4 regions of the Kurthia populi genome follow, and region 1 is predicted to be linked to each of the others. Evidence: riboswitches for the same ligand, from Rfam matches in the RefSeq annotation. Region 1 holds a riboswitch; each other region holds the start of a gene.
The links. Region 1 has a riboswitch for S-adenosylmethionine ahead of ACFSY7_RS00395 (methionine ABC transporter ATP-binding protein). Riboswitches for the same ligand answer to the same signal wherever they lie in the genome.
Positions count from the first base shown of each region.

Region 2: linked by a shared signal. The riboswitch ahead of ACFSY7_RS17765 (methionine biosynthesis PLP-dependent protein) and the one ahead of ACFSY7_RS00395 (methionine ABC transporter ATP-binding protein) in region 1 are both predicted to bind S-adenosylmethionine.
Region 3: linked by a shared signal. The riboswitch ahead of metA (homoserine O-acetyltransferase MetA) and the one ahead of ACFSY7_RS00395 (methionine ABC transporter ATP-binding protein) in region 1 are both predicted to bind S-adenosylmethionine.
Region 4: linked by a shared signal. The riboswitch ahead of ACFSY7_RS16320 (bifunctional homocysteine S-methyltransferase/methylenetetrahydrofolate reductase) and the one ahead of ACFSY7_RS00395 (methionine ABC transporter ATP-binding protein) in region 1 are both predicted to bind S-adenosylmethionine.

Region 1 covers NZ_JBHUOR010000002.1:77,852-82,101, reverse strand. The annotation lists gene ACFSY7_RS00405 (MetQ/NlpA family ABC transporter substrate-binding protein) at 75-908, opposite strand; gene ACFSY7_RS00400 (methionine ABC transporter permease) at 921-1,610, opposite strand; gene ACFSY7_RS00395 (methionine ABC transporter ATP-binding protein) at 1,612-2,613, opposite strand; SAM riboswitch class I at 2,700-2,800, opposite strand; gene ACFSY7_RS00390 (carbon-nitrogen family hydrolase) at 2,883-3,674, opposite strand; gene ACFSY7_RS00385 (pyridoxal phosphate-dependent aminotransferase) at 3,779-4,250, shown strand, end outside.
Region 2 covers NZ_JBHUOR010000138.1:11,842-16,091, reverse strand. The annotation lists gene ACFSY7_RS17775 (methyl-accepting chemotaxis protein) at 1-595, shown strand, start outside; gene ACFSY7_RS17770 (SH3 domain-containing protein) at 715-1,704, shown strand; SAM riboswitch class I at 1,888-1,986, shown strand; gene ACFSY7_RS17765 (methionine biosynthesis PLP-dependent protein) at 2,063-3,178, shown strand; gene ACFSY7_RS17760 (PLP-dependent transferase) at 3,171-4,250, shown strand, end outside.
Region 3 covers NZ_JBHUOR010000143.1:43,259-47,508, forward strand. The annotation lists gene ACFSY7_RS19875 (patatin-like phospholipase family protein) at 1-614, opposite strand, end outside; gene metA (homoserine O-acetyltransferase MetA) at 783-1,730, opposite strand; SAM riboswitch class I at 1,800-1,905, opposite strand; gene ACFSY7_RS19885 (sigma-54 interaction domain-containing protein) at 1,972-3,591, opposite strand; gene ACFSY7_RS19890 (amino acid permease) at 3,702-4,250, opposite strand, start outside.
Region 4 covers NZ_JBHUOR010000133.1:18,592-22,841, reverse strand. The annotation lists gene ACFSY7_RS16320 (bifunctional homocysteine S-methyltransferase/methylenetetrahydrofolate reductase) at 1-1,725, opposite strand, end outside; SAM riboswitch class I at 1,811-1,912, opposite strand; gene ACFSY7_RS16315 (class A sortase) at 2,081-2,791, opposite strand; gene hemG (protoporphyrinogen oxidase) at 2,850-4,250, opposite strand.

The sequences.
Region 1 (4,250 bases):
CAGTTCCGGTTTTTCGTTGCGAACGCTAAAAAAGAAAATGACATGTTTTGTCCCAGCCATGCTTGTACTACATGTTATTTCTTTTTCATCCAGTCTGGTTTACCAAAGCCTTTAAATTCTGTATCGATTGTTTTTTCGAAATCTGCTGATTCAACTACGGCTTTAATATCTTTTGATAACTGTGAATTCTCGTCTGCCTCGCGTACTGCGACAACATTACGGAATTGATCTGGCATATCTTCTAAAAATACCGCATCTTCTAAGTTTAAGTTGGCTGCTAATGCGAAGTTTCCTGGGACACCCGCTAAATCAGATGTTTCGATTGCGCGTGGTAAGCCAGCCGCTTCGATTTCTTTAAACTCAAAGTTTTTCGGATTTTTCGTAATATCTTTTGTTGACGCGACTAATGGATCTACATCGTCGCTAATTTCGATTAAGCCTTGTTCTTTTAATGATTTCAGCGTACGTGCTAAGTTTGATGGGTCATTTGCAATTGAGATTTTAGCGCCTTCTGGTAATTCATCAATCGTTTTATATTTTTCAGAAAAGAAGCCCATTGGAGCTGTTGGCACGATAATTAATGCTTTTAATTTTGTATCATTTTCTTTATTGAAGTTTTCTAAGTATACAGAGTGCTGGAATAGGTTGGCATCAATATCGCCGTTATCTAATGCATTGTTTGGTTGGATATAATCACTGAATTCTTTTAATGTTACTTTGTAGCCTTTCTCCTCAAGACCTGGAACAATGGCCTTTTTCAGCATATCGCTATATGGACCGGCTGTTGCACCGATTGTAATTTCTTTTGATGTTGTTTCCTTGTCTGTATCTTTCGCGTCACCGCTACCACACGCCGCAAGTGCTGCGGTCACAATAACTAACAAAACTGCTACTAACCACTTTTTCATATTCAAATCCCCCTATTTTCTATTCACTTTTTTTGCTATCGTATCGCCCAAGATTTGTACAGCCTGAACGAGAATAACTAAAATAACAATCGTCGCAATCATAATCGTATCGTCATAGCGATAGTAACCGAAGCGAATCGCTAAGTCTCCGACACCACCGCCGCCGATTGTACCTGCCATCGCAGAGTACGCAATCAAGCTAATGATTGTCATCGTAATGCCTTGAATAATCCCTGATTTTGCTTCTGGTAATAATACTTCCTTGATGATTAACCAAGGAGAGGCACCTGCTGCGATTGCCGCTTCGATAACCCCCTTACTAATTTCTTTTAATGATGTTTCGACAAGTCGTGCGAAAAATGGAATGGCCGCAACAGATAACGAAACACTCACAGCGAGTGGACCTGTTGTGTCACCAATAAGCACTTTAGTTAACGGAATAAGTGCGACTAATAAAATAATGTATGGAATCGAGCGCACAAAGTTAATTACAAAACTTAACACATTATTGACGATGCGATTTACCTTTTTGCCGGAGTTACGTACGGCGAAAAACCCATGACTTGTGATGAATAATAATAAGCCAAGTGGCAACCCAATAACGAGTACGACTACTAATGAAATGCCGACCATTAATAGCGTTTGGCCAAAGGATGTCCAAATGTCTGGGAGCATCGATGTAAAATGAGCGAAATCAAACATATTACTGCACCTCCACTGTTACACCGCGAGATTCCATATACGTGATGGCGCGGTTAATATCTTGTCCGTCACCGATTAATTCCATGATGAAGATGCCGAGTGGACGCTCTTGTATGTACTCAATCGTACCGTGAAGGAAATTTCCTCGTACTTCAAATTGCTGTAGCATATCGGAAATAATTCCTTGCCCTGCGGTATCGCCCTTAAATAATACTTTGACGATAGTGCCATTAAATGTATGCATAATTTCTGATGGAATATCAAAGGACACAACACTGCCGATAAATTCCTGCGTTAATGGATTTGTTGGATTGGCAAAAATATCGTACACACTGCCATGCTCGACAACACGTCCGTTTTGCATAATTGCCATGCGGTCACAAATCTCTTTGACTACTTCCATCTCATGCGTAATTAAGACAATGGTGATACCAAGCTCACGATTAATTTTTTTCAATAATTTTAAAATGGCTGTCGTTGTCGTCGGGTCGAGTGCGGATGTGGCTTCATCACATAATAAAATCGTTGGTTCGTTCGCTAACGCTCTTGCGATACCTACACGTTGCTTTTGACCACCTGATAGCTGACCGGGAAAAACGTCCTTCTTATCAGACAGCCCAACCATTGTGAGTAGTTCCTTAATGCGCGCTTCGCGTTTGTCTTTTGCGACATTCGCAGCCTTTAATGAAAACTCAATATTTTCACCGACTGTCTTTTGGTCAATCAAGTGGAAATGCTGAAAAATCATACCGATTTTTAGGCGTGCCTGCCGTAGTTCTTTACCTGATAGTGTCATTAAATTTTGGCCATCAACTAAAATCTCACCATCTGTTGGCTGCTCCAATAAATTGATGCAACGTAATAATGAACTCTTCCCGGCACCAGAATATCCGACTATTCCGAATATTTCGCCGTCATTAATTGTAAGATTGACATTATCTACACCGATAACTTCTTTTTTCTTTGCTCGATATACTTTTGAGACATTGTTTATTTCAATCATGCGCATACCTCTTATTCTTGTAAAATTACTTTTTCAGAAAACAAAAAAGCGCCTTTCCTCTGAAAGACGCTTTCTATTATAAACGTTATTTATCTTTCAGAAATACATTCTGTAGGAATTAGCACCTTCCCATAATGGGGGTTGCTGGACATCATCGGGCCTATCCCTCCGTCGCTCTTGATAAATCCTAGTTATTTAGTTGTTTTTATGATTATGTCATCAATAGTATTTCTTTTTACGTCCATTGTCAATATATTTTCAGAAAAAAATTAATTTTTCAAAATATCTTGATATAGCTCTGGGCGACGGTCATCATACACGGGAATTTTTTTACGTACCTCGTCGACCTTATCAAAATCAACATCGACAATCGCTAGCTCTTCCTCTGCATCACCCGTCCATAACACTTCCCCCCATGGTTCAATCACCATTGAGTTGCCGTTAAAGTTTTCCGGCTTATGACTTGTACGATTTACCGCAACGATAAAGCATTGATTTTCAATCGCACGCGCTTGTAATAATGTTTTCCAATGATCAATGCGAGGTGTTGGCCACTGTGCCGAAACGAAAATGACCTTCGCACCGTTTAGCGCATGGAGGCGTAGCCATTCTGGAAAACGAATATCATAGCAAATGACACCCGCCGCATCTAAGTCACCTAATTTGAAATTATTTTGTCCTGAGCCCGCTGCTAAATATAAATGCTCATCCATCAAGCGGAATAAATGTGCTTTGTCGTATTCACCAACCTGCTCACCGTCTTTATTAAACACAAGCATCGTATTATAAAATTTGTCGCCTTTTTTCGTCGAAACAGAGCCACCAACGATATGAATGCCTAACTCCTTCGCAAGCTCACTTAAAAATTTCTTTGCGCGCTCACCATTTGGATCTGCTAGCTCGTCTAATTTTTTCAGTGCATAGCTTGAATTCCACATCTCTGGTAAAACAACGAGCTCTGCACCTTTTGCGTGTGCTTCGCGTACTAATTCATTTACGCGTGCATAGTTTTTTTCTACATCGCCTGTTGCGACTTTAAATTGAATACAGCCTAATTTCATCACGACACCACCTATAGACATTTTTCTGAAAAAGGTCTACTATGAGAATAATTTTCAGAATATTTCTTTCTATTATACAATAGATTATTTTTGGAGGCACCTACATGAAATTATCAAAAAAGATGCAACAACTTCCTGAGCAATTTTTCGCGAAGCTATCAAAAAATGTGGCAGAAGCAGTGGCAGAAGGACGCGATGTCATTAACTTAGGACAAGGGAACCCAGACCGTCCAACACCAACACATATTATTGAGGCGATGCAACAAGCAACCGCTGACCCTAGCATGCACAAATATTCACCATTTCGTGGTACAGTAGAGTTTAAAGAGGCAATCGCCACATTTTATAAACGTGAATACGATGTCGATATTGACCCTAATACGGAAGTCGCCATTTTATTCGGTGCCAAAGCAGGCTTAGTGGAATTGCCAATGGTTATGCTAGATGACGGTGATACGATGCTATTACCTGATCCAGGGTACCCTGATTATTTATCCGGTGTAGCACTAGCCAATATCCAATTTGAAACGATGCCACTAACGGCTGACAATCAGTTTTTACCGGACTACAATGCAT
Region 2 (4,250 bases), on a different contig from region 1:
CACCGTTCAAAAGCTTGGGGACCGTTCTTCACAAATCACATCGATTATTCAAACAATTACAGAAATCGCAGATCAAACGAATTTATTAGCGCTTAATGCTTCAATTGAAGCAGCACGTGCAGGCGAAGCTGGCAAAGGCTTTTCAGTAGTAGCAGATGAAGTGCGAAATCTCGCTGAATCTTCACAGCAAGCAGCAAATGAAGTTGCTACGATGATTCATGCTATTCAGCGCGAGATCCATACCATTATTGAACAAAATGAAACCGGTGTTACGAAAGTCATTCAAGGTGTTAATTTAACAAATACAACGACGTCCTCTCTTGATATTATCGTGGCACAAACAAATGAAACACTTATGATTATTGATGATATGGCTCAAAAAATTGAAACATTTGAAAATCATAGTGAACATGTAACCCAAGCGTTTATTGAGGTAAATATAATCGCTGAGGAAAATGCGATGCAAGCTGAGGAGAATGCACAATCTGCTGAAGAAGGCGCCCGCTCTGTAGATGCAATTTATGATGCTGTTGAAAATTTATCTACGCAATCTAATGCACTTCAAAAAAAAATTGCAGCATTTAAAATTTCTTAGTTTTTTGAAACCTTCTCTTTCGAATCTCGTCCTGTTACAAGATTGCTCCACTAATGATAGGAAAGTATACACTTTCGCATATTTTAGTGGTATTATTGCCTAACAGGAGATGATTTAACATGAAATTAACAAAATACGTATTATCTTTAGGAGTACTAACTGCTTCTACATTAACAGTTGCAACACCATCTTTTGCTGCAACGACTACTGCAACAACAATGACGGGTACAGTTTTAAATCCTGTCACTGTTCGTGAAGCTGCTGATTTAAAAAGCGATTCACTTGGCGCACTTAAAAAAGGTGACAAAGTAATCGTTTATTCAACTGACAAAAATGGTTGGGTTCAAATCAAATTTAATGATAAAAAAGCATATATTTATAAAGAATACGTTAAAGTATCAACAACTACAGATGATAAAACACCAGCTACGACAACAAAATCATCAACGAAATATATTCAACAACCTGGTGCAAACGTTCGCCAAAAAGGCAATGTGTCATCGAAAATTCTTGGTAAATTAACACCTGGAACAAAAGTAACTGCTTATGGTACAACAAAAGATGGTTGGGTAAAAATCAAATATAATAACAGCACAGCTTATGTGTATAAAGATTATATTGGTGCAAAAAAACCTGCTACGACAACAAAGCCATCAACACCTGCAAACACAACGAAAAAAGGCTACAACTTACAAACAGCTAAAACGTATAAATACGCTCATAATGGCTCTAATGTAACCCTTTCTAGCAAAGGTAAAAAAACATCTTCAGGCTATACGGTATGGACAATGCACGATAGCAAAACAAACAAAACATCAACAGTTTATTTAAAAGAAGTAGCTAATAAAGGTCTTTACTATAAAAAAGCTGGCGAAAAAGCAGTGAAATTATTAAACTATCCTTTCGCAGTTGGTGACACGTATAAGAACGGCTCAATGACTTATAAAGTAACAGGCGTGAACAAAACAGTGACAACAAAAGCTGGTAAATTCACTAACACAATTACAGTTAAAGTTGGCAATGAAACGTATTATATTGCGCCAACAACAGGCGTTGTGAAAATCACAAAAGGCACAAAAACAGTATTCCAATTAAAAAGCGTTAAGTAATCTGCGCTACGCTATTTAAAAGAATCGCTTTTGCGGTTCTTTTTTTATGTAATTTTTAAACTAATAATCATATAATCGTTTTCTTTTTCTGATTTTTGTAATTTTTCAGATTTTATATTGTCACAATTGTCAATTAGTGTTAGAATTCCATTAATTGATTATATCTTATTAACTTAATAGATTTTCTTATCGAGAGAGATTGAGGGACGTGGCCCATTGACATCTCAGCAACCCCCATTGGAAGGTGCTACATCCGCGAAGACATAGTCTTACAGATAAGAAAGGACGTATTTTCAAGTGCCCCTTTCTACTGTGTAGATCGGGGTGTTTTTATTTTATTCATAAAGGATGATGACATATGACAACAATCGAAACAAAATTAGCACAGCTTGGTAATAATTCAGATGAACGCACCGGTGCAATTAATACACCCATTTATTTATCAACGGCCTATCGTCACCCAGGCCTTGGTCAATCAACAGGTTATGACTATACACGTACGAAAAACCCTACACGCGATGTTTTAGAAAGTGGCATTGCTGATTTAGAAGGTGGGACAGCTGGATTTGCCTGTAGTAGCGGTATGGCTGCTGTAGGACTTGTCTTCTCTTTATTTAAAGCGGGAGATGAAATAATCTATCCCGATGACTTATATGGAGGTACATATCGTTTAGCTAAGCAATATGAACAACAATACGATATAAAAGCGCATTTTAATCCATTCAAAGATATCAATGAAGTCGCAGCACTAATCAATGATAAAACAAAAGCAATTTTTATTGAAACACCTACAAACCCATTAATGCAAGAAATTTCAATTGAAGATTATGCAGTGCTTGCACATGAACATAATCTGTTGTTGATTGTCGATAATACATTTTTAACACCCTACTATCAACGTCCTATCGAGCTTGGTGCTGACATCGTTTTACATAGTGCCACGAAGTATATTGGCGGACACAATGATGTTCTAGCGGGCCTTGTTGTTGCAAAAGGTGAAGAATTAAGTGAACAACTATTTTTACAACATAATGCAAGTGGCGCAACACTTGGTGCCTTTGACTGTTGGTTATTAATTCGCGGTTTAAAAACACTTCATTTACGTATGAAACAGCATACGAAAAATGCCACTGCACTCGTAGAATTTTTAACTGCACAGCCAGAAGTGAAAGATGTCCTTTATGCTGGTCTTGGTGGCATGATTTCATTCCGCCTACAAAAAGCTGAGTGGGTACCAACATTTTTAGAAGGAATTGACCTCATTGCGTTCGCTGAGAGCCTTGGCGGCGTTGAAAGTTTTATCACCTACCCAACAACACAAACACACGCAGATATCCCTGAAGAAGAGCGTAATGCGCGAGGTGTAGATGCTTCACTCTTACGCTTCTCTGTTGGCTTAGAAGATGTCGACGATTTAACAGCAGACCTACAACGCGTTTTCGCAACATTAGAAGGAGTGACAACACATGACTAATCATAATGAAAACTTTGAAACAACTTTAATTACCGCTTCTACACGTGGTGATTACGAGACTAAGACAGGTGCAGTCAACATACCGATTTATGTATCTTCTACATTCGACCAAGAGCACTTTGATAGCTTTGGGCCATTTGACTATAGCCGTTCAGGCAACCCTACTCGTCAAGCACTTGAAAATACAATTGCTGAATTAGAACATGGTACACGCGGCTTCGCGTTTTCATCAGGCATCGCCGCAATCGCTTCTGCCCTGTTAACACTAAATGCAGGCGATCATATTGTCATTACTTCAGAGGTATATGGTGGAACATATCGCTTCGTCACGAAAGTATTACCAAAATACAATATTACACACACATTTGCAGACTTCTCTAACTTAACTGAAGTGGAAGCAGCCATTCAGGACAACACAAAAGTATTATACGCAGAAACACCTGCTAATCCTTTATTAGGCATTACAGATTTATCAGGGGTTATCGCCCTTGCTAAAAAATATCAGTTAAAAACATTTGTTGATAATACATTTATGACCCCACTTTATCAAAAGCCGCTTGATTTAGGTGCAGATGTTGTTCTTCATAGCGCCACAAAATTCCTTGGTGGACATAGTGATATCATCGCAGGTCTTGCTGTGACAAAAGATGAAGAAATCGGCAATGATATTTATTTCATGCAAAATTCAATGGGTGCCATTTTAGGTGCACAGGATTCCTTTTCGCTTATTCAAGGCATCAAGACATTGAATGCTCGCCTAACGCTAGAAAGCGCCTCTGCTGAGAAAATTGCGCATTTCCTTGAGGAAAGTGACTATGTTACAGCGGTTCACTACCCTGGTCTTACGTCACATCCAGGGCATACTACACACTTCAAGCAAGCCACAAGTGCAGGTGCAGTTCTTTCTTTTGAATTACCCTCAAAAGAATTTACAAAAGTATTTGTTGAAAATGTACAAATCCCTATTTTCGCTGTAAGTTTAGGTGGCGTAGAATCCATTCTTTCTTATCCTGTCACAATGAGTCATGCAGCAATACCAAAAGAAGAGCGCGATAAGCGTGGTATTACAGAA
Region 3 (4,250 bases), on a different contig from region 1:
CGCATTAGCTGCATTGCTGCTTTTGTTTGGCGGTCCATCGTTTTGTAATAACCTTTTGGACGCGTTAAGACGATAACATGCTTCTCATATCCCTCATCAATGGCATGTTGCACTGGAATCGGGTCTGCTAATCCACCGTCATAATACGGCACGCCATTTAATTTAATTTCCGGAAACATGACCGGAATCGCACAAGTAGCACGCAACAACTGACTATCAGTATCCATCGTCTGTACGTCCATAAATTCTACTTCACCAGTATTAGCATTTGTCACGCCCGCAAGCGCTGTGCCTTCGTAGCTACGGAATGTTTGCCAATCAAATAATTCAAGCTGATTTGGCAACACATTCCAACCAAAGTCTAACCCAAATAATGAGCGTTCTGTTAAGAAGTTTCGCATACCTACATAACGCTTATCATGTCGATACTCCGTAAAGACGCGCATCGTACGCTCAGGCTGCTTTGAAATATAGGAGCATAAATTAATTGCCCCCGCTGAAATCCCAATAATATAGGGCATCATAATCTCTTCGCGTAATAAGGCATCCAGTACACCGCTTGTATAAATGGTGCGGAATGTACCCCCTTCTAAAATCAAACTCGTTTCGTTCACTGTCGCCACTTCCCTTATTTTTCTGCCTATTTATCGTACACTAAATGTGAAAAACTGTCATATTGTTTTCGTATAAATATGCTTTTCATTTTTGTCCATCAAAAAACACTTCCAAAGCTTGCTCCTTGAAAGTGTCTTTTTCTGTTCTCTTTTTAGTTTTTCATCTATTTATAAACAGGAAGACGTTAGCGAATGATTTTCTCCTTTGTCTACCCAATCATATGGCGTTTCTTGGTATACATAGTAATTTAACCAGTTTGAAAATAATAAATGCGTATGTGAACGCCATGTATTACGCGGTTTTTTCGTTGGGTCATCTTCAGGGAAATAATGTTTTGGTAGTTCTGGATTTAAGCCCCGTGCGACATCGCGCTCATACTCTAATGCTAGCGTATCCGCATCATATTCTAAATGCCCGGTCACGAGCACATGACGTTCATCTTTTGAAATCATTAAAAAAGCACCTGCTTCATCTGATTCGGATAATAATTCAATGTCTGGATGATTTTTTACCGCTTCCGTTGATATCGATGTATTACGCGAGTGCGGTGCTGGGTAAATGTCGTCAAAGCCACGAATTAGTTTCACAGTGCTATCATATACTTCATGGTCAAAAATACCAGAGCACTTCGTTTCAAGTGGGTATTTTCCAATGCCATAATAATGATACAGTGCTGCTTGTGCGCCCCAACAAATATGCATCGTTGACGTCACATGCTCCTGTGCCCAGTCCAAAATTTCTTTATGCTCCTCCCAGAAATCGACCTCATCAAACTCAAATAATTCAATGGGTGCACCGGTGATGATCATGCCATCATACCGATCTTTTTTGATTTCATGAAATGTTGAATAAAATGTTTCTAAATGTGATTTTGACACATTTTTTGACTCATGTGTTGCGGTATTTAAGAACGTGACATTCACTTGTAGTGGTGTATTTCCTAATAAACGTAACAGCTGTAATTCTGTTTTTTCTTTTTCAGGCATTAAGTTGAAAATTAAAATATTTAATGGACGAATATTTTGGCTCTTTGAGCGCTCCTCCTCCATAACGAAAATCTTCTCTTCTTTTAATCGTTCTGTTGCCGGTAAATATTGTGGAATGTTAATTGGCATGTTCCTGAACCCCCTCAAATTCGTAAAAAAAGCCCTTCTTAATAAAAATAAGAAGGGCAATTTATCCGTTTCTTATCTTCCAAGTACAAAACTTGTAGGAGTTAGCACCTTTCTACTAGTGTAGAGGTTGCTGAAGCGTCGTCGGGCCTTTTCCCTCGGCTTCTCTTGATAAGACTATGCAGTTTCAGTTATCATAGCAAAATTCCAAATACTTTGCAAACTTTTCTGAAAAAATAGAATATTATTCATAGGATACTTGTTTTTCGAGCTGGTATTTTTGAATCTTACGCACAAGTGTCGACTGATTACAGCCTAATGCCTTCGCTGTTTGACGAATGCTAGGGTATTGTCCGAGCGCCTCTTTAATCACTTTTCGCTCAAAGGCATCCACTTGATTTTTTAGTGTCTGATTCTGATCATAAATAGGCGTTTGTGTAAACGTATCATCGACTAACGGCACTGGATTATGCTGTTGATACTCCGGCTTTTGAAATTCTCGCTGAATGTATTGCAGGGTAATGGTCGACTGCTGCGTTAATAAACTAACGCGTTCAATAAAATTTTTCAGCTGACGAATATTTCCCGGCCAATAATACTGCGTAAGACGGTCGACTGCTGCTTCCTCAATCGTACGCTCAATGCTATATTTCTCCATTACTAAATGTAAAAATCGGTATGCAAGCGGTGCAATATCCTCCTTACGTTCACGCAGTGGTGGAATACGTAGCGGAATAATATTTAAACGATAAAATAAATCCTCGCGAAATTCACCGCGCTGCACCATATCATATAAATTACGATTCGTTGCGGTAATGATCCGCACATCCACTGGAATCGGTTTAATCCCTCCTACACGGGTGATTTCTGATTCTTGTAATACGCGTAGTAGCTTTACTTGTAGCGATAATGGCATCTCGCCAATTTCATCGAGGAAAAGTGTACCTCCAGAGGCAAGTTCAAAAAGACCAGGTTTCCCTGTTTTATTCGCCCCAGTAAACGCACCACCCATATAGCCAAAAAGCTCCGACTCTAATAAATTTTCTGGAATAGCACCGCAATTGACCGTAATCATCGGTTTTTGTGCACGGTGACTTCGCTGATGAATTAATTTCGTTAATTCTTCCTTACCTGCACCTGATTCCCCCGAAATAAGTACCGTCGAATCGACGTTGGCAATGCGTGTGGCTTTTTCAATCACTTGGCGCATCGCTTTAGAAACAGCAATCAAGCTCGTTGAAGATTGTTGCTTTAATGCTTCAAGTTGTTCCTTATACTGTGCACTCTGTGACTCTAAGCGTTCAATCGTGCGCTCCATGTCACGTAGTTCAGTCATTTCACGTGAATTGGCGACAACATATTCCACATTGCCCGCCTCATCAAAAATCGGTAGCGCCGTTACTAATACGACATGTCCATTGGCGAATGTTTGCACGATGTCTTCCCGCTTTTTCGATTTTAGCACTTTCATGGTCACCGACTCATTCATAATGCCGCGTTCAACAAATTCCATCACTGGTAAATAGCGTGCATCGACCTCAAACATCTTGCGATCGGCTTCATTTTGAAAAACGATAATGCCATCTGAATTACAGATTGTCAATCCATCACTAACCGAGTTCAACACATGTTCGATAAATTGCCACGATGTCGTCATCTCTTTATCGTGAATAATAAATAAATACGATGCTTCAAGTTCAATAATATGTACAAAGCAATGTTCTAAATCCAAATAGGTTTGTTGTTCTATACGGAATTGTTCAATAATCTCTGCATATTGCTGCGGTGGCTGCTCACTATTACTAGAAATCCACTGAAACTGGTGATCGGTCAAAATATACGTAATCAATTGTTTTAATTCCATCGACAATCCCCTCCGAAGCCTAGCTTAACATGAACATTGTGGAAAAAAAAGCACTTGTCCGCATGAAAAAACAGGAATCCCCCAGTAGGAATTCCTGCTATTTCCATAAGCTATTCTACATCTGCATTTCGTGTAGCACTTGCAGTCGTAAGCGTTGTTTTCTTCAGGCGCTCACGTAGGAAGAAGCTACCAACGACGAAAATAACGAGTATCGTACTCATATAAAACTGGGCCTGCAAAGATGAAATGAACATCTGACAAAGATACACACCCGCAAGCATCGCAATCGTGACATACGTTAAATACGGGAATAGCCACATTTTAATCGCGAGTGGCTCTCTTTTGGTTTTTTCATACTGTTTACGGAAACGAATATGTGCGACAGCAATAAAAATATACACGATAATCATTAAGGCACCAACTGCATTACCTAAGAAGTAGAAAATAACATCTGGCGAAATAAAGTAAAGAATGGCACAAAAGTATGCGACAACCGTACTGCCAATGATTGCAAATGTTGGTGCACTGCTTTTCTTCGATAGCTTCATAAAAATCGCTGGTGCATCACCTTTTTCAGCCATACCAAGTAGCATACGTGAACTTGTGAAAATCGCAGAGTTCATTACGGAAATAAGTGATGTAAAAATAACAATTTGCAT
Region 4 (4,250 bases), on a different contig from region 1:
GGCGACGTCGATTAACTCCTTTGCAATCTTAAGTCCCTCTGCACGTGCACGCTGTTTATCCTCTTCGCAGTCACGCATACGCGTAAGTACATCTTCGGATAACTTAATGCCCGGTACTTCATTGTGTAAAAATTCTGAGTTACGTAGACTTGTCAGTGGCATGATACCTAAGAAAATAGGCTCTTCAATATGTTTTGTTGCCTCGTACACCTCAATGATTTTTTCCTTCGTATACACCGGCTGTGAAATAAAGTAATCTGCACCGGCTGCGATTTTTTTCTCAAGTCGTGGTACAGCGCGCGCCACATTTCGTACATTGGGATTGAAGGCGCCTGCGACAGAGAAGTTCGCCTTTTTACGAAGCGGCTTTCCTGAGAATGAAATGCCCTCATTTAATTTTTTAATTAGCTCAAGTAGCTCGATGCTTGAAACATCATACACACTCGTTGCCCCTGGGAAGTCTCCTACCTTTGTTGGGTCCCCTGTCACCGCTAAAATGTCCGTAATTCCTAGCGCATCAAGGCCCATTAAATGCGATTGCAGACCGATTAGGTTACGGTCACGACATGTAATATGTGCCAGTGCGCGAACATTCTTTTCATATTTCAAACGAGCACCCATCGCCATATTACTGACGCGAGGTGAAGCAAGCGAGTTATCCGCCATCGTCACCGCATCTGCACCGGCATCTTGTAAAATACGTGCACCATCAACGAACGCATCCGTTTCTAAATGACGTGGCGTATCAAGCTCGACGATAATCGTACGCTGTTTTTTCGCCTGTACATGCAGTGGTTCATGTGCAGCTTCATCTGCATCTTTAATAATTAATGACTTTTTCTTTTCGACAATTTTTGCTTTAATCGGTGGAAGATCTGCTAAACGTTTTTTCACCTCGGCAATATGCGCCGGTGTCGTCCCACAGCAACCGCCGATTAGACGCACGCCCTCGTCACGTAATAGTACTGCTGCGCGGCCGAAATAATCTGCCTCTGATTCATAAACAACTTTACCGTCCTCAACGTCTAATAAGCTCGCATTTGGATAGGCTGATAAGAAGGCTGTCTCTGGCAGCTCTACGTTTTCAAACGCTTGGATGGTATGATGCGGACCTAGACGACAGTTCACGCCAACGATATTGGCACCAAGGGATTCAAGTGTATGAAGTGCTTCATTTAATGAGACACCGTTTTGTAGAACACCCGGCTCATGCATCGATACTTGTGCAATGATTGGTAGCGCTGTGTGTGCACGTAGTAATTTCACTAATGCTGATAGCTCTTCAAAGTCGTAAAATGTTTCAAGTAATAAGCCATCGACGCCGCCTTCGATTAAAATTGTTGCCTGCGTATGCAGTGCTTCTAAAATTTCTTCTAGTGTTTCATCCGTTTTGCGAATTCCTCGAATGCCACCGATTGTCCCAAGTACATACTGACCACCTGGCGCTGCAGCTCGTTTTGCAATCGCAACTGCACCTTCGTTAATCGCTACAACTTGGTCCTCGATACCATAGCGAGCTAATTTAATCGCATTGGCTGTATATGTATTCGTTTGAATAATATCTGCACCTGATTCGATATAACGCTTATGAATATCCTCGATAATTTCTGGCTTTGACACATTTAATTCCTCATAGCAGTAGTCAATCCCATATGAATAAAGCAACGTGCCCATCGCACCGTCCGCTGTTAATACTTTCGTTTTTAAATCGTTCAGCAATCCCATCTATGAACTTCCCTTCTATTTATCAATCTCCCCAATAAAAAAACCCTCTTACTCGTTAGAATAAGAAGGGATATATGCATAGTCCTTCTTATCTTTTAAGGTTATTACCTTCTGGAATTAGCACCTGACCTTTCGGCTGGTTGCTGAAGCTTCGTCGGGCCAGTCCCTCTGCTTCTCTTGATAAGAAATTGATTTAATTTTTAGAATATTATATGAATAATACATCTTAGATGAAAGAACGTCAATAGCTCTGTCTTTTTTTCATGATTTTCATGCAAAATTAGAAAGACAATGCAATGATGCATTCCATTCAATCAAAAAAAAGAAACCACCGACAACGATGATTTCTCTGTCATTATTTTTCTTCTTTAAAGGCTTCTTTTGGTGCCTCGTCAATATTCATTGCACGTATAAACTTCGCATGTGTAATTTGACGCTTCGTACCATTAAAGCTACATGTTACGAGTGTTAATTCTTTTTTATTTTTATGGTCATTAATGACTTCGACTTGTGACGCTTCAACATTATAAATTTTATCGATTTCATAAATATATACTTTATCATAATCCGTCACATATACTTTCATACCTGTTTTCGCTAATGTTAGTGGACTAAATAAAGAGCGCTCATTACGCACATTATGGCCGGCCAGTGCATAGTTTCCTGTCCCCATTGGCATCTCTTCCTTCATTGTGCCTGCGCCAATAGCTAAATTCTTATTCGAAATACCATATAAAATCGGTAGCTGCATGTTTACATCTGGCACACTCACCATACCGATTGAATCAGGTTTTTTCGAATCCATTTGTGCCTTCAATACTTCGCCGAGGCTAATGTCTTTTACTTGCTCAAAATCAAATGTGACATCTTCTGATTCCTTTGCCTTTGCGATGCTATCATCGTAATTTTTGCCCGCTTTATTTTGCAATGTTGAGTCCGTCATATGGTTGACTATAAAGCCCATAATCGGCTTATTAAATACGAGAATTAACCCTGCGATTAATAATAGTACACCTATAATGGTCAACCATTTATTACCACCTTTTTTAGCTGTATGCTCCGCCATTATTTTACTTCCTTTCATCGACGATTCGTTATGTTGTTAATACCTGTTTTGGAACGAATTAAACCGTCGTAAGTTGCGCTGCAATGCGAGTCGCAATCTCTTTACCGTTCGCGATGCATAACCCGATGCCCACACCATAATACGAGCAGCCTGCCAGTGTAATAGTTGGATAATAGCTCTGCATTTGTTGCTCTAGATTTTTCACAGCGGCCGCGTGCTCTAAATTATACACGGGCATTTGCTGTGTCCATTTCGATACTTTAATTGTCAACGGCTGCTCCTCAATATTAAGGGATGTCGCAACATCCTTCATCGCAAGCTGTGCTAACTCTTCTTCTGTGAGCTTGATTAACTCCGCAAATTTCGGATTCGTTTTTTTATAAAAGACACGCAGTAGTAGCTTGCCGTCTTTTGATGTATTTGGCCATTTTGCGCTTGTCCATGTGCAGGCATCACAGTTTACGGCGTCGCTATTTGCTACAATAAAACCAGTGCCCTCTGCTGGTAGGACGTCATTGCCGACTTCATAACCTAAATATACGGTAATAATCGAGCTCGTTTTAAAGGCATCAAAGGCAGGTGTTAAACGTTCATCACCTAGCGCTTCCTGTGCCATGCGATGTGGTGTCGCTAATACGACATGGTCTGCTTCAATCGCCTCATGATGGTCAAAATGAACGATGGTTTTCTCATTCACTGTTTCAAGCTTCGTTACAGCCGTATTTTTTAAAAACTCGACTGTCGTTAACAGCTCTTCAAAGCGCTCAAACAATTCACGTAAGCCATTTTTAAATGATAAGAACTTATTATGTGATAGACTGATAAACTTGTCTTTATTCGCCGCATAGCCTTTTAAAATACTACCATACTGGTTTTTATAATCGATTAAATAGGGGATTGTAGATGCTAATGTTAATGAATACAGATCACCTGAATAAATACCCGATAATACAGGGGCAATCTGCTTTTTCACGAGCTCTTCACCAAAGAAATATTCAAGGAATTCGCCAATAGATGAATCCTTTGTAAATTGCTCATTTGGTAATGTTAAATCATTTAGAGCAGCTCGCTTACCCGCTTCAGAAATAAGGGTGCTTTGTTGTAGTGCTTCCTTATTCATCGGGATGCCATACATGCTCTCAAGTGGGATAGCATGTAGCTCATTTTGGGTATAAATATAAGAGACGCCTGTGCCATTATAAACGACGCGATCTTCTAGCCCTAATTCTTCGATTAAAGGCATGACACTTTTATGACGTGCCACAATGGAATCTGCGCCAAGCTCCATGACAAAGCCGTTTTCCTCATGCGTCGCCATTTTACCGCCAAGCTGTGCCTCTTTTTCAACTAATACAAGACGTATATTTTTATGTTGTAATTCGCGTGTTAAGTAGTGCATCGTTGATAATCCAGTGATACCGCCACCTACAACAACGATAGTTTTCGTAGACTGAGCCAT